Regions from separate parts of the Enterobacter sp. SCRI0065 genome, predicted to be linked through region 2. Evidence: predicted binding sites of a transcription regulator. Region 2 holds the regulator's gene; the other holds the start of a gene.

Region 1 (12,025 bases), on a different contig from region 2:
TCCATTACCACGTTTAACCCCGCTTCTCCTGCGAGCACCGCTGCCTGCTCGTTAATCACGCCAAGCTGCATCCACAACGTTTTCGCGCCAATGGCGATGGCATCCTGCGCCACGCCCCACGCTGCTTCAGAATTACGAAACACATCCACCATATCCACTTTTTCAGGAATCTCTCCGAGGGAGGCATAACCTTGCTGCCCCAGTAACGTCTTACCGGCCACCTTTGGCGAAACGGGAATAACGTGATAACCCTGATCAAGAAGATATTTCATCACCCGATAACTTGGACGATCGGGTTTATCGCTTGCCCCCACCAGCGCAATGGTGCGCGTCGAGGTGAGAATGTCGATAATATCGCTGTCTTTCATCATGTTCCTCCTGGTTTTTTAAAAGTGTACGCCAAAGAGCAGCAGTCAACCATTCAACCCATGCATCTGTATGAGGGCAAACTGTCGGAACATGTCTATATGTTAGTAAACGTGTTAATCGAAAAATTTAGATACATAATTACAACGAAGATATTTTCGACAGGAGCGCCCTATGAAGACCGGCATTGCCTCTGCTTTGATTGCGTTAGTGATGCCGGTTTGCGTGTATGCCACTACGCTTCGGCTATCAACGGATATTGATCTGCTGGTTCTTGATGGCAAAAAGGTGTCCAGCTCGCTACTGCGCGGCGCAGACAGCATTGAGCTCGATAACGGGCCACACCAGATTGTTTTCCGCGTAGAAAAAAATATTCGCCTGTCAAATCATGAGCAACGTCTCTATATCTCCCCACCGCTGGTGTTGAGTTTTAACACGCAAAAAATCAGTCAGGTTAATTTTAATCTTCCGAGGCTTGAAACGGAAAAGGAGTCTGAGACGTTTGAGTCATCACCACATATGGAATTGCTGGATGGCGATGCCATGCCGATACCGGTAAAGCTGGATATTCTGGCCCTGACCAAAAGCCCGAAAGGCACTGATTACGAAGCCGATACCGAGCGTTACAACAAGGCGGGTAAAAGCGCTTCATTACCGGGTTTTGCCACCATGATGGCAGATGACAGCACGCTGTTGTCAGGCGTATCGGAGCTGGATGTGATCCCTCCTCAATCCCAGACGCTCACCGAACAACGCCTGAAATTCTGGTTTCAGCAGGCCGATCCCGACACCCGAACGCGTTTTCTACAGTGGGCGAAGCAACAACCTTCGTCCTGAGCCGCATTTTTTTACCCTTTCTCTTGCAGCGTCAAACGCTTCCAGTCATCTTGTAGCCAGTTAACCTGACGGAAAAGATTATGGAACTGACGACACGCTCACTGCCTGAACGCAAACATATTGCGCTGGTAGCGCACGATCACTGCAAAAAAATGCTGCTTAGCTGGGTCCAGCGCCATCAGGCTTTGCTGGAAAAGCACGAACTTTCCGCCACGGGCACCACCGGGAATTTAATTCATCGTGAAACCGGGCTTGAGGTCAATGCGATGCTCAGCGGCCCGCTGGGTGGCGATCAGCAAGTGGGGGCAAAGATTTCAGAAGGGAAAATTGATGTACTGATTTTCTTTTGGGATCCGCTCAATGCCGTCCCCCACGATCCCGATGTAAAAGCCCTGCTACGCCTCGCCACGGTGTGGAATATTCCGGTTGCGACCAACCTCTCCACCGCTGACTTTATTATCGAGTCGCCGCATTTTAACCAGCAGGTTGAGATCTTAATTCCGGATTATCCACGCTACCTGGCTGAACGTTTGAAGTAACAGTGTCGCCGGGTGCATCCCACCCGGCATGCATTTACTACGGTTTTCTCAGCATCGGCACGTCAAGTTCTCTTAGCGCATCAACAAACAAAGAAGGCTCATTCTTATTAAAGAGAAGCCAGACACGATGACGGGCGCGCGTGATGGCCACATAAAGCAGGCGTCGCTCTTCAGCATCCGGAAAATCTTCCGGCACCGGCAACAACGCTTGCTCCATGACCGACTCTCGAGCCTGCGCCGGGAATCCGTCATTTCCATCCTGTAAGCCAACCACAATTACATAGTCGGCCTGTTGTCCCTTGCTGGCGTGAATCGTCATAAAATCCAGTTTCAGCTTCGGCCAGCGTGTCGCCGCTTTTTCCAGTATTACGGGTTTAAGATGATGGTAGCGCGCCAGCACCAGAATGCGCTCTTCTGATTTTACGAAACCACTGAGTTTATCGAGCAGCGGCTCTAGCTGATCCTCTGGTAAAAGCGTTACCGCTTTTTTATCGCCGGTAGTGAGGCTATTCAGCGGTTTTACGAGCTGATGTGGATTCTGCTGAATAAAGCGGTTGGCGATTTCCCCAATACGGGAATTAAAGCGATAGGTCGTATCAAGATCGCTACGATCGCCCTCGCCGAAGTAGTGATGGAAGGCGGTCGTCAATGAAAGCTGCGCGCCGCTAAAGCGATAAATGGCCTGCCAGTCATCACCCACAGCAAAGAGCGAGGTATGCTTATTTTGCGCCCGCAACGCCGCCAGCAGCGCGGCTCGCTGTGGGGAGATATCCTGAAATTCATCGACCAGAATATGCTTCCATGGGCTGACAAATCGCCCCTTCTCCAGGATGATAATGGCTTGATGGATCAGCCCGGAGAAATCGACAGCGTTTTCTTCTTTAAGCGCCGTTTTCCAGGCCTTTAACAGTGGGGCCATTAATTTGACGCGTTTTGAAAACAGCGTTCGTATCTCGTCGGGCGCGGCGTCAATCATCTCGGCCTGCGAACCGCCGTGGGTGCGCATCAGACTGACCCATCGGTCAAGGCGCGAGCCAAGTCGTCGGGCCAACTTTTCATCCTGCCAGAAGCTGCCTTCCGGTACGCTCCAGTTCAGCTCTTCTTCCAGCCACTGCCGCCACCCTTTTGCCTGCGCTTTTTTCTCGGTGCATTGCTGTTGCCATGTCTGGATAAACAGCGAATGTCGGGCCTGAGCGTCATTTTCCAGCTTGCTAATCACCGGGGCTTTCTTGCTACCCTGCTGAATAATATGCAGCGCCAGCGCATGGAAGGTTCTTGCGCTGACATCTTGCGTATGCAGCCTTTCCTGAATGCGTTCGTCCATCTCTTGCGCCGCTTTGCGACCAAAAGCCAGCAGTAAAATCTGCTCGGCGGTGGCGTCTCCTCTGGCAAGAAGCCAGCCAGCGCGGGCAACCAGCACCGAGGTTTTACCGCTCCCCGCCCCTGCGAGCACGAGCAGTGATTGCTCCCCGTTAACCACCGCACGCGCCTGCGCAGGATTTAGCGGTGAGGATTCAATCTGACTGAAAAAGTCCGCATGTTTGGCCAACATCTCATCGGTCCAGGCCTGGTTATGAGCCAACCTGCTTTTATCGATATCAGTTAACCACGCCTTGCACTGATGCCAGGCTTCACGACAGTTTTCAAACTCCTCAAGGCGGGAGGCAGGAAACGGCAGCGCACTTAACGCCTGCTGGATGCGCTGCTGCATCCCGGCAGTCTGAGCACGCGTTAGCCAGCTTTTTTGCCGATCGCTTTGCGCGATATCAGCCAGCACACGCGCCAAAACCTGCTCGGCAACCTGGCTCATCTCCGCGCTCCACTGCTGCCAAAGCGCGTTTAAATGGTGATGGAAGCGCTGTGTTTCTGCCCACTCCGTACCATGCAGGCGAACCACTTTTTCGTCGGGTAGCACGAACTCCAGTTCGCCCCATACCAGACCTCGTTTGCAATGGACCGCCAGCATCTGATTAAACGGAATGAGGTATTCGTGACGCTCGCCTGAGACTTTAACCCCGGCGTTGAGCAGGACGACCTTATCATACGGATGTTGCGCCAGGCGTTTGCCTAATGATGTTGCTTTTAGTTCCATGTCCAGCCCAATCCACGAGGTGATAATTTGCTTACTAGTTTAACCGCCAGTTTTCAGGTGCTCCAGCCTAAAAAAACGTTACAATCATCAAGCTTTGATCATATCGAAAGGAAGTGAGGGTTTATGCGTACCGTACTGAATATTTTGAATTTTGTCCTTGGCGGTTTTGCCACCACGTTTGCCTGGCTTTTTGCCACACTGGTGAGCATTGTCTTTATCTTCACGCTGCCACTTACGCGCTCCTGTTGGGAAATCACCAAACTTTCCCTGATCCCCTACGGTAATGAAGCGGTTCATGTCAATGAACTGAATCCCGGTGACAAAAATATCCTGATGAACACGGGAGGGACCTTACTGAATATCTTATGGCTTGTTTTCTTCGGCTGGTGGCTGTGCCTGATGCATATTGTCGCGGGCGTAACGCAGTGTATTACCATTATCGGCATCCCGGTCGGAATTGCTAACTTCAAAATCGCGGCTATTGCCCTGTGGCCTGTTGGTCGCCGAGTGGTTCCGGTTGAAGTTGCCCAGGCCGCACGTGAAGCAAACGCCCGTAGACGTTTTCAGTAAATAAGGACAGGCAGCGCCCATGCTAAGCCCACTGCTTCGCAGATATACATGGAACAGCACCTGGCTCTATAACGTCAGGATTTTTATCGCGCTTTGCGGCTCAACGGCTCTGCCATGGTGGCTGGGTGATGTGAAGTTAACAATCCCGCTCACCCTTGGCGTGGTGGCCGGCGCGCTTGCCGATCTCGACGATCGTCTGGCGGGACGCCTGCGCAATTTGGTTATCACGCTGGTGTGCTTTTTTATTGCCTCAGCGTCGGTGGAACTGTTGTTCCCATGGCCCTGGTTTTTTGCGCTGGGATTGATGGTCTCCACCACCGGTTTTATCCTGCTAGGTGGGCTGGGGCAGCGCTACGCAACCATTGCCTTTGGCGCGCTGCTCATCGCCATTTATACCATGCTCGGCGTTTCACTTTATGACCAGTGGTATCAGCAACCGGTATTGCTGCTGCTTGGCGCTATCTGGTACAACGCGCTGACGCTGACGGGGCATCTCATTTTCCCCATTCGCCCGTTGCAGGACAACCTCGCGCGCAGTTACGAACAGCTTGCGCACTATCTTGAACTAAAGTCCCGGCTGTTCGATCCTGACATTGAAGAAGAGAGTCAGGCACCGCTTTACGATCTGGCGCTGGCAAATGGCCAACTGGTGGCCATGCTCAACCAGACCAAAGCCTCACTTCTCACTCGCCTGCGTGGAGATCGTGGACAGCGTGGAACCCGGCAAACGTTACACTACTATTTTGTCGCTCAGGATATTCATGAGCGGGCCAGTTCATCGCATATTCAGTACGCCGCGCTGCGCGAAAAGTTTCGCTACAGCGATGTTATGTTCCGTTTTCAGCGGCTGCTTTCGATGCAATCCCAGGCTTGCCAGCACTTAGCGCGGTCAATTCTGCTGCGGACCCCTTATCAGCACGACCCGCGTTTTGAGCGCGCTTTTAGCCATCTTGACGCGGCGCTCGATCGCGTTCAGGCCAGCGGAACATCGCCAGAGCAGATGAAAGCGCTGGGTTTTTTACTTAACAACCTGCGGGCAATTGATGCGCAGCTTGCGACTATCCAGTCTGAACAAGCGTTGGCAATACCGGGGCACGATACCGAGCACCTGCTTGCTGACGATAGTCTAAACGGCTTTGCCGATATGTGGCTGCGCTTGAGTCGTAACTTTACGCCGGAATCAGCGCTGTTTCGCCATGCCGTAAGAATGTCCGCCGTGCTTTGTGTGGGATACGCATTTATCCAAATCACTGGTTTACATCATGGCTACTGGATTTTGTTGACCAGCCTGTTTGTATGCCAGCCGAACTATAACGCAACCCGTCATCGGCTTGCTCTGCGGGTGATCGGCACGCTGGTAGGCGTGGCTATCGGATTACCGGTGTTGTATTTCGTGCCATCTATTGAAGGGCAATTGATACTTATCGTGATTACTGGCGTGCTGTTCTTTGCATTTCGTCACGTTCAGTATGCGCACGCCACCATGTTCATTACCCTGCTGGTTCTGCTGTGCTTTAACCTGCTGGGTGAAGGGTTCGAAGTGGCATTACCACGCATCATCGATACTTTAATAGGGTGCGCTATTGCATGGGCCGCAGTGAGTTTCATCTGGCCAGACTGGCGGTTTCGCAATCTGCCACGAGCCTTGGATCTGGCAATTAATGCAAACTGTCGGTATCTGGACGCCATTCTTGAGCAATATCATCAAGGTCGTGACAATCGTCTGGCTTATCGCATTGCCAGACGCGATGCGCACAATCGTGATGCTGAGCTGGCGTCGGTGGTATCGAATATGTCCACAGAACCGCGCGCAACAGCTGAAATTCGTGAAGTCGCCTTCCGGCTGCTGTGCCTTAACCATACTTTCACCAGCTATATTTCGACATTGGGCGCTCATCGCGAGCAGCTGACCAACCCGGGTATTCTGGCTCTGCTGGATGATGCCGTATGCTACGTTGACGATGCACTTCATCACCGCCCCGCAGACGAGCCGCGCGTGCAGAACGCGTTAGAGGAGCTTAGCCAGCGAATCGCTCATTTTGATCCCGGTGCGGATAACAAAGCTCCACTTGTTCTACAGCAAATTGGCCTGCTGGTTGCGTTGCTGCCTGAGATTTGCCGATTGCAGCAGCAGATCGCTACCTATCGGAATGATTCTCAGGTAGCGCAGGAAGCGCATTAAACCACTCGGTTAGCTCCCGGCGTCTGACAGCCGGGAGCGCGGCTTCATGCAACCCTTCAATTGCCCCTTCCAGTGCGAAAAGCAATTTAATGCTGAGATGTCGGTTTTTCGTGCGAACCTTTAACCAACACTCTTCTGCACCTAGCACCCGTAGAGTGGTTTCGTTGGTGATACCGACTTCGAGCAAAAGCACTTCGATTTGAAAGGTCAGGTTGGGTAAATCTTTAAGACGGTGTCTTTGGTGGCGCTGATAACGTTCTTTGCGGGCGGCCTCCACCGCAAAGGAAGAGAGCTGCAACAGCTTTTCATGGTTTTGCCAGAGCCCCTCATCCACACGGTAATAATTCAGCAGAACGGGTCTGCCCCGTTTCACCAGCGTTAAAAAAGAAGAAGCATTTCTGACACAGTACTGGGCGCTTTGCTCACATGCGCGCAGATAGAGTTCCCCGTCCGATACCATCGCAAATACGGCTTCACCTACAGCCAATGTGTAGCCACCAAACAGGGCACGGTGATGTATTTCACCGAGTGGCGAGAGGTATTCCTGAGATTGATAGATCCGTTCATAAGATATCTTTTTCATGATATTCACCATATAAATCATAGAGTAACAACAATATTTTCTTACTACCGGATCCGTTAGCAGGAAAATAGGTGACTTATCGCCACTCGGCAAGATGAATCTTTCGAACAAGCCAATAACAGACAAAATTTGCGAGACGCTTTCCGAAAATGAGGTTGATCTTTAGGCGCACAGGGGTTACTGTATATCCATACAGTAACTACAGGGCTGGAATGATTATGCACACTTCAAGCTATGCAAATCGCTCAACATCTTTTTCTTCTTCCGCAGGCAATGGCTCGCAAAAAGCTCCCGAGCGTGTTTCAGCCGGGTTGATAAGTGAGGTGGTGTATCGTGAAGACCAGCCCATGATGACGCAAATGTTGCTCCTGCCACTTTTACAGCAGCTTGGTCAGCAATCGCGCTGGCAACTCTGGTTAACGCCGCAACAAAAATTAAGCCGCGAGTGGGTTCAGTCAGCGGGTTTACCGCTCGCCAAAGTGATGCATATTAGTCAGCTTGCGCCGTGCAATACTGTTGATTCAATGATTCGTGCGCTACGCACCGGAAATTACAGCGTGGTGATCGGCTGGTTGTCAGAAGATTTGACGGAAGATGAACATTTTTGCCTGGCAGAAGCAGCAGAAGAAGGTAACGCGATTGGCATTATTATGAGACCCGTTCGGCTCGATCCTCTTCGCAAAGGACACCTGTCTGGGCTAAAAATTCACTCTAATTTGTATCATTGAGTGAAATTAAGAGTTTTCCTGGAATTTTTTTTGACACCGCTACACGCCATTAGTTCCATTGACAGAAACTTCGTGAATGCTTGTCTGGCGCGGTTTCCGTTAATTTTGCTGAATAAAATATGCGCGATAAATGTTAAATAGTATGTATACGGAACTTTTTTTTTCATATGCCTGACGGAGTTCACACTTGTAAGTTTCCCACTACGTTGTAGACTTTACATCGCCAGGGGTGCTCGGTCTAAGCCGAAGATATCGGTAGAGTTACTAGTTTGAGCTCGCCCCCCGGTGAAGGATTTAACCGTGATTTCTCGACGAGATCTTCATGGCGATTTTTGGATGATAACGAGGCGCAAAAAATGAAAAAGACAGCTATCGCGATTGCAGTGGCACTGGCTGGCTTCGCTACCGTAGCGCAGGCCGCTCCGAAAGATAATACCTGGTATGCAGGTGGTAAACTGGGTTGGTCTCAGTTCCACGACACTGGCTGGTACAACAGCTCCCTGAACAACGATGGCCCGACTCATGAAAGCCAGCTCGGTGCAGGTGCGTTTGGTGGCTATCAGGTTAACCCGTATGTTGGTTTTGAAATGGGTTACGACTGGTTAGGTCGTATGCCTTACAAAGGCGACAACGTTAACGGCGCATTCAAAGCTCAAGGCGTACAGCTCACCGCTAAACTGGGTTACCCAGTAACTGACGATCTGGACGTGTATACTCGTCTGGGCGGCATGGTATGGCGCGCTGACTCCAGCAACAGCATCTCTGGCGACAACCACGACACTGGCGTTTCTCCAGTATTCGCTGGTGGCGTAGAGTGGGCAATGACCCGTGATATCGCTACCCGTCTGGAATACCAGTGGGTTAACAACATCGGCGACGGTAACACCGTTGGCGTTCGTCCTGACAACGGCATGTTGAGCGTAGGTGTTTCCTACCGCTTCGGCCAGCAGGAAGATGCAGCACCAATCGTTGCTCCAGCTCCTGCTCCAGCGCCAGAAGTACAGACCAAGCACTTCACTCTGAAGTCTGACGTTCTGTTCAACTTCAACAAAGCTACCCTGAAACCAGAAGGTCAGCAGGCACTGGATCAGCTGTACACCCAGCTGAGCAACCTGGATCCTAAAGATGGTTCTGTAGTGGTTCTGGGCTTCACCGACCGTATCGGTTCTGACGCTTACAACCAGGGTCTGTCCGAGAAACGTGCACAGTCTGTAGTTGATTACCTGGTATCTAAAGGTATCCCAGCTAACAAGATCTCTCCACGTGGTATGGGCGAATCTAACCCAGTTACTGGTACTACCTGTGACAACGTGAAAGCTCGCGCTGCACTGATCGACTGCCTGGCACCAGATCGTCGCGTTGAGATCGAAGTTAAAGGTATCAAAGACGTTGTAACTCAGCCTGCGGCATAAGTTATCGTCTTATAAAAAAACCCCGCCATGCGGGGTTTTTTATTGCCTGAACAAAAGTGAATGTTATTTCTTGCCGAGCAGAGCCTGTAAATCAGTTTTCAGTGTCGACATCTGGTTGGCATACTTCTCTTTGTGTTCCGCATCTTCGATGAGTTGAACAACCGTTTCCGACAGCGTTTTTCCGCGTCGTTGAGCGAGCCCGGCTAAGCGTTGCCAGACGACAAACTCCAAATCAATAGACTTCTTACGGGTGTGCTGATGCTCGGCGTTAAAGTGCCGTTTGCGGCGTGCGCGGATGGTCTGCTTCATGCGGTTCATCAGGGCCGGATTAATATGCTTTTCTATCCAGCCATTCACCTGAACCGGTTCGTTTTCGAGTGTCAGCAATAAATCCACCGCTTCTTTCGCAGCACTGGCTTCGATGTAGCAGGTAATCAGCTCCCCTTCACGGTGCTTTTTGACCAGGTACTTCCATTTCCAACCGCTTTCGAGATTTTCCAGTTGTTGATATTTCATTGCGATCTCAGTGTCACCTCGTAACTCTGTTCAGAATATCAGTTTTTTGGCAATCTGCTGAAAAGAAATCATATCCTGTGAGCCGTTACGCCGCTTTCACTGGCTGAAAAACTTATTCCCGATTGGGAAGAGACCGCAGCTTACGGTATACTCCACGGTTTTACATCTAACTAAAAAACATCAACTTTGACCATTACGAAACTAGCATGGCGTGATCTGGTTCCTGATGCTGAAAGCTATCAGGAGCTATTTGCACAGCCAGACACCGCAAAAGAGCACGACTTCATCCTTAGCGATACACAACCGCGTTTGCATTACGCGTTTGAGCAGGTGTTAAGTCCATGGACGACCTCTCCTTTCATGCTGTTGAAAGCACCAGAAGAAGCTGAGTATCTCGCGCTTCTGGCGGATGCATTGCGTCAGTTGCAACCGGAAGAGAGCGCCGTTTTTGGCGGCCAATATCGTATTGCTGGCCCCGATATCACTTTCAAACCCGCCGAACAGGCCGATGACCTTTTTGCCGCATCTGGCAAAGTCATTACTGCCGAATGGGTTGAAGCAGAACAACTGTTTGGCTGCCTACGGCAGTTCAACGGTGAATTGACCTTACACCCGGGCCTGGTACATAAAGCCAACGGTGGGGTGTTGGTCATCTCGCTTCGCACTCTTCTCGCCCAGCCCCTGCTCTGGATGCGTCTGAAGTCGATCGTCACTCACCAGCGTTTTGACTGGGTCTCGTATGACGAATCGCGACCGTTACCGGTTGCCATCCCGTCCATGCCCATTTCGCTAAAAGTGATATTGACTGGCGATCGTGAGTCTTTGGCTGATTTCCAGGAAATGGAGCCAGAGTTAGCCGATCAGGCGATTTATACCGAATTTGAAGACAACATCCAGATTGCCGATACCGATGATATGACGCAGTGGTGTCAGTGGGTGATGGCTGTCGCTGAGCGTTACGCATTGCCAACCCCTGGGCCAGATGCATGGACTGGTCTGATGCGAGAAGCCGTGCGTTACACCGGCGATCAAGAAACGCTTCCCCTCTGCCCGCTATGGATAAGCAAGCAGCTACGTGAAGTTGGCGCAATCGGCGGCCAGGGTCCATTTACCGGCGAACAGTTTATCCAAATGCTGGCACAGCGTGAATGGCGCGAAGGCTACCTGGCCGACCGTATGCAAGATGAGATTTTGCTCGAGCAAATTCTTGTCGAAACCGAAGGCGAACGTATCGGACAGATCAATGCCCTGTCGGTTATCGAGTTTCCCGGGCATCCGAGAGCCTTTGGCGAGCCGTCCCGCATTAGCTGCGTAGTGCATATTGGCGATGGCGAATTTATCGACATCGAGCGCAAGGCGGAACTGGGCGGGAATATTCACGCTAAAGGCATGATGATCATGCAAGCGTTCCTGATGTCACAGCTTCAGCTGGAGCAGCAGATCCCCTTCTCTGCCTCACTCACGTTTGAACAATCTTACAGCGAAGTGGATGGTGATAGCGCCTCAATGGCCGAACTCTGTGCATTAATCAGTGCGCTGGCTGATGTTCCGATTAATCAGAGCATCGCGATGACCGGATCCGTTGACCAGTTCGGCCGTGCTCAGCCCGTTGGCGGTTTGAACGAGAAAATCGAAGGATTCTTCACGGTTTGCCAGCAACGTGGTTTTAGCGGCAAACAGGGCATCATTATCCCGGCTCCTAACGTTCGCCATCTGAGCTTGAGCCAGGCCGTGCTCGACGCTGTGGAAGCAGAGCAATTCACCATCTGGGCCATTGAAGATATTACGGATGCGCTACCCTTACTGACAAACCTGGTGTGGGATGGCGAAGGTCAAACAACACTGATGCAGACCATCCAGGAGCGTATTGCGCAGGCAATGCAGCAGGATGCTCGTCATCGTTATCCATGGCCGTTACGCTGGTTAGGTTGGTTTAATCCTAACTGATCGGACTTGTTCAGCGTACACGTGTTAGCTATCCTGCGTGCTTCACTAAAATAAGGCTTACTGAGAACATGGTAGATAAACGCGAATCCTATACAAAAGAAGATCTTCTTGCCTCTGGTCGCGGTGAACTGTTTGGCGCGAAAGGCCCGCAGTTACCAGCACCAAGCATGCTGATGATGGACCGTGTCGTAAAAATGACAGAAACCGGCGGCAACTTTGACAAGGGTTACGTGGAAGCGGAACTCGATATCAA
Region 2 (12,025 bases):
GCCGGGCGTTTAAGCATTCCCAAAATAAAGAAAAGCAATGATCTCAGGAGATAGAATAATGATTACTCTGCGCAAAGTCCCTCTGGCGGTCGCCATTGCGGCAGGCATTTTGTCTGCTCAAGCCGGTGCTGTCGACTTCAAAGGTTATGCTCGTTCCGGTATCGGCTGGACCGGGAGTGGCGGTGAACAACAGTGTTTCCAGGCAACGGGTGCCCAAAGTAAATATCGTCTCGGTAACGAATGTGAAACCTATGCTGAGATTAAACTGGGTCAGGAAGTGTGGAAAGAAGGCGATAAGAGCTTCTATTTCGACACCAACGTAGCGTATTCCGTTTCTCAGCAAAATGACTGGGAAGCAACCAGCCCGGCATTCCGCGAAGCGAACGTGCAGGGTAAAAACCTGATTGAATGGCTGCCAGGTTCAACTATCTGGGCCGGTAAGCGCTTCTATCAACGTCATGACGTTCACATGATCGACTTCTACTACTGGGATATTTCTGGTCCTGGTGCGGGTATCGAAAACATCGATCTGGGCTTCGGTAAACTGTCTATGGCAGCGACCCGTTCTTCTGAGTCCGGCGGTTCTTCTGCTTTCGCCGATCGTGATGCGTTGGGCAACCGTATTTATGACAACATCGTTCCGAACGATGTCTTCGATGTCCGTTTAGCTGGCATGGAAATCAACCCAGGCGGTACGCTTGAACTGGGTGTTGATTACGGCCACACCAACATTCCTGATGATTATTATCTGCAGCCAGGCGCATCGAAAGATGGCTGGATGTTTACCGCAGAACACACTCAGAGCATGCTGAAGGGCTTCAACAAATTCGTACTGCAATACGCAACGGATTCAATGACCTCTAACGGTAAAGGCATTCCGCAGGGTGCAGGTCTGAACAACGACGGTTCCCTGATGCGCGTGTTGGATCACGGTGCGATCTCTCTGGGCGACTCCTGGGACCTGATGTACGTCGGTATGTATCAGAATATCGATCTGGATAATAACAACGGTACCAAATGGTGGACCGTGGGCGTTCGTCCTATGTACAAATGGACGCCAATCATGAGCACCTTGCTGGAAGTGGGCTACGACAACGTTAAATCTCAGAAAACTGACGATAGCAACAACCAGTACAAAATTACCCTCGCGCAACAATGGCAGGCAGGCGACAGCATTTGGTCTCGTCCGGCTATCCGCGTCTTCGCAACCTACGCGAAGTGGGATGAGAAATGGGGCTACGCGAACAACGATTCTGGCGCAGGTTACACCTCAGGCGTTGCTTATAACGACACCTCTGCGAAAACCTTCAGCCGTGGCGACAACGACGAGTGGACCTTCGGTGCCCAGATGGAAATCTGGTGGTAATACGTAGTATTTGACGTAATGACCTAAAAGAGGGGCGCAAGCCCCTCTCTCCTTAGGGTGCTGCGCGCTATTGCCTGGCCACCGCAGTACTCACGCTATCTGAGGTAATAACAATGAAAATGAAAAAAAGTCTCGTCGCGCTGTGCCTCACTGCGGGGCTGCTGGCTAGCATTCCGGCCATCACGTTCGCAGATGTGAATTTCGTACCACAAAACACCAGCTCTGCCCCTGCTATCCCAGCGGCGGCGCTACAACAATTAGCGTGGACCCCGGTTGATCAGTCCAAAACCCAGACCACTCAAGTGGCAACCGGTGGGCAACAGCTAAACGTGCCCGGTATTTCTGGCCCTGTGGTTGCCTACAGCGTACCCGCAAACATCGGTGAGTTGACCTTAACGCTCACCAGTGAAGTGAACAAACAAACCAGTGTTTTTGCGCCGAACGTGCTGATCCTTGATCAGAACCTGACGCCATCAGCCTATTTCCCTAGCGAATATTTCTCCTATCAGGAGCCCGGCGTGATGAGTGCCGATCGTTTGCAGGGCGTTATGCGCCTGACTCCTGCGCTGGGGCAGCAAAAACTGTATGTACTGGTTTTCACCACCGACAAAGATCTGCAGCAGACGACAAAGCTGATTGACCCAGCAAAAGCCTACGCCAAAGGCACCGGCAACTCGGTACCGGATATTCCAGACCCCATTGCCCGTCACATCACCGACGGTGTAGTGAAGCTGAAAGTCTCCACGAATAGCGCCTCAAGCGTGCTGGTGGGGCCGTTGTTTGGTTCTTCTGGCCCAGGCCCGGTGACGGTGGGTAACACCGCTGCACCTGCCACGGCTTATACCGCTCCAGCGCCCGCTGTGGTTCCGGTTGCCGCGCCAGCCCCAACCAAGAAATCTGCTCCGGTGCTGAACGATACGGAAACGTACTTCAACAAAGCTATCAAGCAGGCCGTTGATAGCGGTGATGTCGATAAAGCACTGAAACTGCTTGATGAAGCCGAGCGTTTAGGTTCAACCACTGCCCGTTCCACCTTTATCAGCAGTGTAAAAGGCAAGGGGTGATCGTCTCCCCACAGTGCTGATTTTGTCAGTAGTTTAGTGCGCCTGAGTGGGCGCACTTTTTTTTGTGCTGCAAACGCTGTTGCATCACTGTTGCGATAATGATCGCCAAACCATGTTTGACCGCCCTCAAGTGCCGTTTCTGCGATACAATAGCCATTCGTTATGTAACGGAGAGTCTGGCATGTCACACCCTGCGCTAACGCAACTGCGTGCGCTGCGCTATTTTGACCACATACCCGCGCTGAGCCCTTCGCAACTCGACTGGTTGCTGCTGGAAGATTCCATGACGAAACGTTTTGAGCAACAGGGCAAAAAAGTCACGGTGACGCTTATCCAGGAAGGCTTTGTCTCACCTGAAGCCGTAACCGATGAACTGCCATTGCTGCCGAAGGAAGCGCGTTACTGGCTGCGTGAAATTTTGCTCTGCGCTGATGGCGAACCCTGGCTTGCTGGGCGCACCGTCGTGCCTGAATCCACGCTTTCCGGCCCGGAACTGGCGCTGCAACAGCTGGGCAAAACACCGCTGGGACGCTATCTTTTTACATCGTCCGAGCTGACCCGAGATTTTATTGAGATAGGTCGCGATGCTGATTTGTGGGGACGTCGTTCCCGCCTGCGCCTGAGCGGAAAGCCGTTAATGCTAACGGAACTGTTTTTGCCCGCATCGCCGTTGTACTAAGAGGAAAAGAAAATGGAGTGGAGTCTGACGCAGAATAAGCTGCTGGCGTTTCACCGCTTAATGCGTACTGATAAACCCATTGGCGCATTACTGCTGCTGTGGCCGACGTTATGGGCGCTGTGGGTTGCTACCCCAGGCCTGCCACCGCTGTGGATCCTGGCGGTCTTCGTTGCGGGCGTGTGGTTGATGCGTGCAGCGGGTTGCGTGGTGAATGATTATGCCGACCGCAAATTTGACGGCCACGTCAAACGCACGGCTAACCGTCCTCTGCCCAGCGGTCAGGTGTCGGAAAAAGAGGCCCGCACGCTGTTTGTGGTGTTGGTGGTGCTCTCATTTATTCTGGTGCTGACGCTAAACACCATGACGATTTTACTCTCGGTAGCGGCACTTGCGCTGGCGTGGGTATATCCATTTATGAAGCGCTATACCCATCTTCCGCAGGTGGTTTTGGGCGCGGCGTTCGGCTGGTCGATTCCCATGGCCTTTGCCGCGGTGAGCGAAACGGTACCGTTAAGCTGCTGGCTGATGTTCCTCGCCAACATCCTGTGGGCGGTGGCTTATGATACCCAGTATGCGATGGTCGACCGAGACGATGATGTAAAGATTGGCATCAAATCAACGGCCATTCTCTTTGGTCGTCATGACAAGCTGATCATTGGGATTTTGCAGGTCGCCGTGCTGGCGTTGATGGCGATAATTGGTCGTTTGAACGGGCTGAACTGGGAGTTTTACTGGTCGGTGCTGGTGGCGGGACTGCTATTTGCGTATCAGCAGAAACTCATTGCCAACCGCGATCGCGATGCCTGTTTTAAAGCTTTCCTGAACAATAACTATGTTGGCCTGGTGCTGTTTTTAGGGCTGGCGATGAGTTATTTTGCCTGAAAAAATGCCCGGTGGCGCTAGCGCTACCGGGCGTTTTTTTTACTCGTCCTGCGTTGCGCTCTCAATCGTCAGGCGCACATCAGATGTAATCAGCTCTGCCAGCATCTGGTAAACCTTCATGGTCTCTCCAGGCTCGGCATCTCCGGTATCACTAATGTAGCCTTCATCACGCAGCGTCAACACCAGCGAACTGAACACCGCTTTGTCGAAGAACTCTGGTGCATTAATGCCGTGCAGTACGGATAAACGCTGAGCCAACGTGCGGCTCTCTTTTTCCAGCGTGCTACGGTTAATCGACGGGTTCGCGCTCAGCAGCCAGAAGGTGATAGCGTAGCGCTGCAACGTCTCACGCGCCCCGGCGGCCAGCAATTGCAGCGTGCGGGAACGTGATGGATTGATATACAGCTCATCATCTTTCACGCTTATCAGGCCCTGACGCAGCAACTCTTCCGTCAGTTTATCCAGTTCAACCGCCAGCTCGTCCTTGCTCCAGCGCAGGAACAGTTCTGCTTTCAGCATCGGGTAGAGCACCTCAACATGACGCAGTAATTCCTGGCGGGAAATACGACGATGCTGCGTGATGATGGCCGCCATCAGAGACGGCAGCATCAGCATGTGCGCGATGTTGTTGCGATAGTACGTCATCAGCACTGCCTGCTCGCGCGGCAGAATAATGATGTCGCCAATCGTGTCTTTCTCGACCTCGAACTTGTTCATCTGCAACGCATGGTCGATCAATTTGCTGGCAGTGACTGACGGAACGGTCGCGTCGGCGGCATAGGGCGCATTACGCATGATGTCCAGATAGCAGTCGAGCTGTTCAGTCAGTTGCTCGCGGGTTAGCGAACGTTGACGAGAGCCCAGCAGCGCCGTACAACACAGGTTCATGGCGTTAGCGGCCCCTGCGTTGTTGATGCGCACCATCAGGTCAGCAGCGATATTATTCACCGTTGGGGTGAGCCAGGCAGGGCGAATCGCTTCGATCGGATCGATAGACTCGCGCCATTCCGGCACATGCTGGTTCAGATACGTCATCAGCGGCATCGGTTCGCCAAAGTTAACGTAGCCCTGACCGAGATTACGCAGCTTGCTCAAACCACGCAGCATTTGCGGCAAGCTCTCTTTCTCTTTCGTCGCACCGCGCAGTTCTTTGGCGTAAGTCCCCACTTCCATGACGTGCTCGTAACCGATGTAAATCGGCACCAGCGTAATGGGGCGCGTACCGCCACGCAGCATCGCCTGAATCGTCATCGATAGCGTGCCGGTTTTCGGATCGAGCAGACGACCGGTACGGGAGCGGCCACCTTCAACAAAGTACTCCACGGAATAGCCACGGCTGAACAGTTCGCCCAGATATTCGCGGAATACGGTGGAATAGAGCTTGTTGCCTTTAAAGGTACGACGAATAAAGAACGCACCCAGACGGCGGAAGATCGGACCTGCTGGCCAGAAGTTCAGGTTGATACCGGCGGCAATATGCGGCGGGACCAGCCCCTGGTGATACAGCACGTACGAGAGCAGAAGATAGTCCATGTGGCTGCGGTGGCAGGGCACATACACAATTTCATGGCCATCGTGCGCAAGCTGGCGAACACGCTCAGCATTGTTCACGTTGATGCCTTGATAGAGCCGGTTCCACGTAAAGCTCAGGATGCGATCGGATAAGCGGATCATCTCGTAAGAGAAGTTCGCTGCAATCTCTTCCATCAGTGCGATAGCGTTTTGTTGTGCCTTCTCGTGAGAGATTTTCTTGCTACGGGCTTCATCTTCAACGGCGCGGGCAATCGCTTTGGATGCCAGCAGTTTGTTGAACAGATCCTGACGAGCAGGAAGGCGTGGTCCCACGGCTGCCAGGCGCTGGCGAGCGAAGTGCATACGCGCGACGCGGGCCAATTTTTGCGCGATAGTCTTGTCGGTTCCGTGCTCATCAGCCATACGGCGCAGAGAAACAGACGGAGAGAATCGGACGAAGCTATCGCGACCAAGCCATGACACCGCAAAGAATTTTTGTATACCGTTAAGCATACGCAGCGGCGGGTTTTCTTCGCCTTTTTGACGCCCTGGACGACGACCAAACATCACCGACACCGGCACCATCTGGACATCCAGGCTGGGGTTACTGCGGTGCAGATCAAGGTAGTCGTGGAACAGCTTAATGGACTCTTCCTTCGGCGTGTAATAGGTAAACACGCGCGGGCCGCCGTGGATAAACACGTAGCGCGGCAGCAGAGTACCGTCAACCTCCAGCGGTTCCAACGGATCGGGTAAGTCGTGCGCCAGACATTGGGCGCGAAGCGTCAGTAAGTCTGCCTTCGAGTTATAAGGCAAAACGTACATAATAGGGCGCGAGGTATCGAGCCCTAATTCCAGCGCAGGTTCCGCCGGGATAGACTTACTTTTTACCAGGACGCTTAATGGTAAATTAAGTAATTTGTAGTAGATTCTTGGCCAGCCGGACATAAACGATGTAAAGCCTCTGGTTAATAATGCAATTGCGGCGCAAGGATAACAGAAAGCGCGCAAAATTTCTGTTGTTACCCGTCATACTTCAGGCTGTTGCGAAACGCGCTACAGCTATAGTTACTGACGCTAAATCTAAAAAAAGGTTCTTTTAATGGCCAATAATACCACTGGGTTTACCCGTATCATCAAAGCTGCTGGTTATTCGTGGAAAGGTTTCCGCGCTGCCTGGATCAATGAGGCTGCATTTCGTCAGGAGGGCGTAGCCGCTATCATCGCGGTCATTATCGCTTGTTTCCTTGATGTTGATGCTGTAACCCGCGTACTTCTCATTGGTTCGGTTCTTTTGGTGATGATAGTGGAAATTCTCAACAGTGCTATCGAAGCGGTGGTAGATCGTATCGGTTCTGATTTCCATGAACTCTCGGGGCGTGCCAAAGACATGGGGTCGGCTGCGGTACTGTTGGCGATTATCACCGCTGCCATTACCTGGGGCACGTTACTTTGGTCGCATTTACGATAAGCCTTCAGGAATCGAATAAGTCTCTGGTTTTTTGTGCAGTTTTTGGTTCCAAATTCACCTTTGACTGTATATACTCACAGCATAACTGTATATACACCCAGGGGGCGGAATGAAAGCGTTAACGGCCAGACAGCAAGAGGTGTTTGATCTTATCAGGGATCACATCAGCCAGACGGGAATGCCACCTACGCGAGCGGAAATCGCGCAGCGTCTGGGTTTCCGTTCTCCAAACGCCGCTGAAGAGCATCTCAAAGCGTTGGCTCGTAAGGGCGTTCTTGAGATTGTATCTGGCGCGTCACGCGGCATTCGCCTGCTGGTGGAAGAAGAAACGGGGATCCCTCTCGTGGGTCGCGTTGCGGCTGGCGAGCCACTGCTGGCGCAGCAGCACATCGAAGGTCATTATCAGGTCGATCCTGCCATGTTCAAACCGAGTGCAGACTTTTTACTGCGCGTTAGCGGTATGTCCATGAAAGATATTGGCATTCTGGATGGCGATTTGCTGGCGGTTCACAAAACTCAGGATGTACGCAACGGCCAGGTTGTCGTCGCACGTATCGATGATGAAGTGACCGTAAAACGCCTTAAAAAACAGGGTAATACGGTGCAACTGCTACCTGAAAACAACGAGTTTTCCCCCATTGTGGTTGACCTGCGCGAACAGACCTTCTCCATTGAAGGTTTAGCGGTAGGTGTCATCCGCAACGGTGAATGGCTGTAATCTCTTCCTGACAGGCTACGGTCTCCCGTAGCCTGACTCTCTTTTTCCTGCTCCGGTACTCTCTCATGTCTCTGCTGACAATCTCAGACAAGGCATTATGGCGTCTCGCGCTGCCAATGATCTTTTCGAATATCACGGTTCCTTTACTGGGATTGGTCGACACGGCCGTCATTGGTCATCTGGACTCGCCAGTCTATCTGGGTGGCGTGGCGATTGGCGCAACGGCGACCAGCTTCCTCTTTATGCTGTTACTCTTTTTACGGATGAGCACCACAGGGTTGACCGCTCAGGCGTTCGGCGCGAAAGATCCCGTGCGCCTGGCGCGAGCGCTTATTCAACCTCTTATTCTTGCACTTGGTGCCGGATTGCTCATTGTTCTGCTGCGAACGCCGCTGATCGACCTGGCACTGCATATCGTTGGTGGCAATGAAGCAGTACTGGAACAGGCTCGTCGCTTTCTGGATATTCGCTGGATTAGCGCTCCCGCCTCACTGGCTAATCTGGTCCTGCTCGGCTGGCTGTTGGGTGTGCAGTATGCACGTGCTCCTGTGATCCTGCTGGTCGTGGGGAACGTCCTCAATATTGTTCTGGATCTGTGGCTGGTGATGGGGCTGCACATGAACGTGCAGGGCGCCGCGCTGGCAACGGTCGTTGCAGAATACGCCACGTTTTTCATCGGCTTATGGATGGTCAAGCGCGTGCTGGCGATGCGCGGAATCTCCCTGGCGATGTTGAAAACAGCATGGCGTGGGAACGTCCGAAAACTGCTGGCACTTAATCGCGATATTATGCTTCGCTCTTTACTTCTTCAGCTCTGTTTCGGTGCCTTGACGGTACTGGGCGCGCGGCTTGGCCCGGAGATCGTCGCCGTCAATGCCGTATTGATGACGTTGTTGACCTTTACCGCCTATGCGCTTGACGGTTTTGCTTATGCCGTTGAGGCCCATTCTGGGCAGGCATACGGCGCAAAACAGACGGGACAATTGCAGGAGGTCTGGCGCGCAGCGTGTCGGCAATCTGGCCTGGTGGCGCTGGTTTTTGCTCTGATCTATGCGCTTTTTGGCAGTCAGATTGTGGCGTTACTGACCTCGATGTCTGAACTGCGTGAGCTGGCAGGCCACTACATCATCTGGCAGGTTGTACTTCCGGTGGTCGGTGTCTGGTGCTATTTGCTGGATGGCATGTTTATCGGTGCAACCCGAGGAGCCGAAATGCGCAACAGCATGGCAGTGGCGGCGGGTGGTTTTGGGCTCACGCTGTTTACCGTACCCTGGTTTGGTAATCACGGGTTGTGGCTGGCGCTTGCCGTTTTTCTTGCTCTGCGTGGGCTGTCGCTTGCGCTGATCTGGCGTCGTCACTGGCGCAATCAAACCTGGTTTGCCTAGCGGCTTCGTTGGGGGAAATGGTTAAAGATTCTGAATAACGAAACGTGTGCCGCATCCTCATCTACAATTATTATCAAGTCCAGCAGGAAATGAACGTTACGGACGATACAAATTGACGTGATACCCGAACGATGAGGATTTGATTATGAATAAAGACGAACTCGGTGGTAACTGGAAACAGTTCAAAGGTAAAGCGAAAGAACAGTGGGGTAAGCTGACTGATGATGACATGACGATCATCGAAGGTAAGCGCGATCAGCTGGTGGGTAAAATCCAGGAACGTTATGGCTACCAGAAAGATCAGGCTGAGAAAGAAGTCGGTGATTGGGAAAAACGTAACGATTATCGCTGGTAATCGAACACTTACCGACCTTTTCTACCCGAAAGTACATGGACGTACAATCCCTGGGGGCGGCTATTAGCCGCCCACTTTTATTTTCAGCGCGGTTTTTTCTTCACATGCACTGAATGGTCATGCTGGCAGGCATCCTGATGGCGACACGCTTCCACTTCCACACAGGCGGAACATAATCCGTGCGCTTCAATCACATTGTGGCGTAGCGCAAAGCCCATCTTTGCCGCTAAGGAATGCATGATATCCTCAACGCCTTCTGCACCTTTCTCTTTCACCGCTCCACAACGATCGCAAATAAACATCGCCGAGGTGTGTGTGGGCTGATCGAACAAATGACACAGCACGTAACTATTGGTCGATTCAACTTTATGCACAAAGCCTTGCTCTAGCAGAAAATCTAACGCCCGATAAACGGTAGGTGGCTTAGCCTGCGGCTCGCTTTCACGCAGCAGATCGAGAAGATCGTAGGCGCTTATCGCCCCTTTTTGCAGACTCATCAGACGCAATACTTCCAGGCGCTGCGGAGTCAGGCGCACATTGCGTTGCGCGCAAAGCTTCTCAGCTTGCGCTAACAGCTCCGGCATTGTGGTCTCATCCATTTAGCACCTCGGATATGTTTAGGTTTGAAGCCTTCACTTTATCATGTTCTGTTAAAAACGCCGAGATCCCGCACCCTGTGCTATACCTGACGCATTGCCACTCTGGACACAAACCATGAAAAGACCCGACTGTATTCGACACTGGCGCGATATTGAAGGCGCTGATGATTCCACTTATCCCGACAGCGACGAACTTTTTTCTATTGGCGCGCCGCTGGCCAGAAGACTAGGGCTTGGCCGGCTTGGTATTCATCATGAGCGCTTGCCGCCAGGCCGTCGTACCTCCTACCCGCATGCAGAAAGCGATGAAGAAGAATTTATCTACGTGCTTGAAGGCCATCCAGAAGCGTGGATCAACGGTTATTTGTGGAAGCTTGAACCGGGCGATAGCGTGGGTTTTCCGGCCGGAACAGGGCAGTGCCATACCTTTATCAACAATACGGATGAAGAGGTGCGACTGTTAGTGGTGGGAGAGGCCAACAAAAAACATAATCGCATTTACTACCCGTTAAATCCGGCATACGCCGCCACCCGTGAGGACCGCTGGGTCGACCATCCTCCGCAATTTTTTGGGCCTCACGATGGAAAATCTGGGCGAAAGTCATAACCTCTTCTATAAATATTGAGGGCCGTCACAAAATACAATAGGCCTTGATACCGATTTAACTTAAGGAAATAGCGGGTCTTTTTGTCCTTATTCACAGCAATAGTTCGTTCCTGTTTGGGCGATAACAGACAGGGGTTAAGTCATAACAACTATTTGACGGGCAAACTGTGAAAAAACATTTTAAATATTCGGTGATTAGCCTTGCTGTCTCCTTTTTTGTGGCAAATCAAGCGGGAGCAGCCAATACCTGGACGGAATCGCGTAGTGACGCGATGGGTGGCACCGGCGTGGCTTCTGGGAGCTATGGTAGCGGGGCATTGATCAACCCGGCATTGTTGGCAAAGGCAAAACCTGATGATGCTATCACCGTTATTCTGCCAGCCGTAGGCGCGCAAATTTCGGATAAAGATAACCTTCAGGACGAAATCGACACCATTAACGATAAGATCAATTATTACGATGATGTGATTAATAGCCTCACGCCTGGTGAGATTATTGCTAATCCTTTGGGTTCAATTAATCAGTTCCAGGGTGCGGCAAAAGACTTAGCCGACGAACTGGATTATCTCAAAGGCAAAACGGCCCGCGCCACCGCGGGTGCCGGGATTGCCGTTAGCATTCCCAACGATGTTCTGTCGGTAGCCTTTATGGCTAAAGGCTACGCGCATGGTCGCGTGAGTTCTTCAATCGACCAGCAGGATATCGATTATCTTCGTGGTATTCAGAAAAGCGATCTGGTGGCCGCTGGCGTAGCGCTGGATGCAGCAATAAACGGTACCGATGAAATCACCAAAAACCTGAATTCAACGGCATCGGGACGCGTCGCCATTGTCTCGGACTACGGGATTGCCGTAGCCCGTCAGTTCGACATTGGCGAGGTCCCGGTTTCCGTCGGTGTGACGCCAAAACTGCAAAAAACCTGGCTCTACAACTACACCACTTCTATCTATGACTATGACAGTAATGACTGGAATAGCAGCCGCTATCGCAATGATGACACCGGATTCAACGTGGATGCGGGTATCGCAGCAGACTTTGGTGAAAACTGGACGATAGGCTTGAGCGGGCAAAACCTGATGTCCCGTGATATCGATACCAAAGATATTCGCATTCGCAATGGTCGCACGGGTGAGGTGGTGAGCTACAAAGATACCTACCAGATTCGTCCATTAGTGACCGCAGGCGCGGCCTGGCACAACGACCTCGTGACGCTGACGGCTGATGGCGATCTGACTGAGACCAAAGGTTTCAAAAGCGAGGAGAACTCTCAGTACGTAGGCGTGGGTGCCGAAGTCACGCCGCTGAGCTGGCTGGCAGTGCGCGCCGGTTATCGCGCGGACGTGAAAGGCAACGACAGCAACGTCTTTACCGGCGGTGTTGGCTTTGC

The links. Region 2 encodes LexA, which represses DNA repair genes until DNA is damaged. Its sites were predicted from a motif close to TNCTGTATGTACATACAGNA; they were not measured.
Region 1: sulA (SOS-induced cell division inhibitor SulA) is a predicted target of LexA. The motif match lies at 7,348-7,367, and genes of this name have one in related genera.

What each region holds. Positions count from the first base shown of each region.
Region 1 is NZ_JCBAJB010000001.1:771,887-783,911, reverse strand. It holds gene AC6EMZ_RS03705 (CoA-binding protein) at 1-368, opposite strand, end outside; gene csgI (curli synthesis inhibitor) at 541-1,203, shown strand; gene mgsA (methylglyoxal synthase) at 1,284-1,742, shown strand; gene helD (DNA helicase IV) at 1,780-3,834, opposite strand; gene AC6EMZ_RS03685 (YccF domain-containing protein) at 3,958-4,404, shown strand; gene yccS (YccS family putative transporter) at 4,424-6,586, shown strand; gene AC6EMZ_RS03675 (TfoX/Sxy family DNA transformation protein) at 6,543-7,169, opposite strand; gene sulA (SOS-induced cell division inhibitor SulA) at 7,388-7,897, shown strand; gene ompA (porin OmpA) at 8,254-9,309, shown strand; gene matP (macrodomain Ter protein MatP) at 9,373-9,825, opposite strand; gene AC6EMZ_RS03655 (AAA family ATPase) at 10,012-11,772, shown strand; gene fabA (bifunctional 3-hydroxydecanoyl-ACP dehydratase/trans-2-decenoyl-ACP isomerase) at 11,841-12,025, shown strand, end outside.
Region 2 is NZ_JCBAJB010000006.1:28,470-40,494, forward strand. It holds gene malK (maltose/maltodextrin ABC transporter ATP-binding protein MalK) at 1-13, shown strand, start outside; gene AC6EMZ_RS16055 (maltoporin) at 56-1,366, shown strand; gene malM (maltose operon protein MalM) at 1,480-2,430, shown strand; gene ubiC (chorismate lyase) at 2,612-3,109, shown strand; gene ubiA (4-hydroxybenzoate octaprenyltransferase) at 3,122-3,991, shown strand; gene plsB (glycerol-3-phosphate 1-O-acyltransferase PlsB) at 4,031-6,451, opposite strand; gene AC6EMZ_RS16080 (diacylglycerol kinase) at 6,606-6,974, shown strand; gene lexA (transcriptional repressor LexA) at 7,084-7,692, shown strand; gene dinF (MATE family efflux transporter DinF) at 7,758-9,077, shown strand; gene AC6EMZ_RS16095 (CsbD family protein) at 9,223-9,432, shown strand; gene zur (zinc uptake transcriptional repressor Zur) at 9,516-10,031, opposite strand; gene AC6EMZ_RS16105 (cupin domain-containing protein) at 10,147-10,638, shown strand; gene AC6EMZ_RS16110 (conjugal transfer protein TraF) at 10,806-12,025, shown strand, end outside.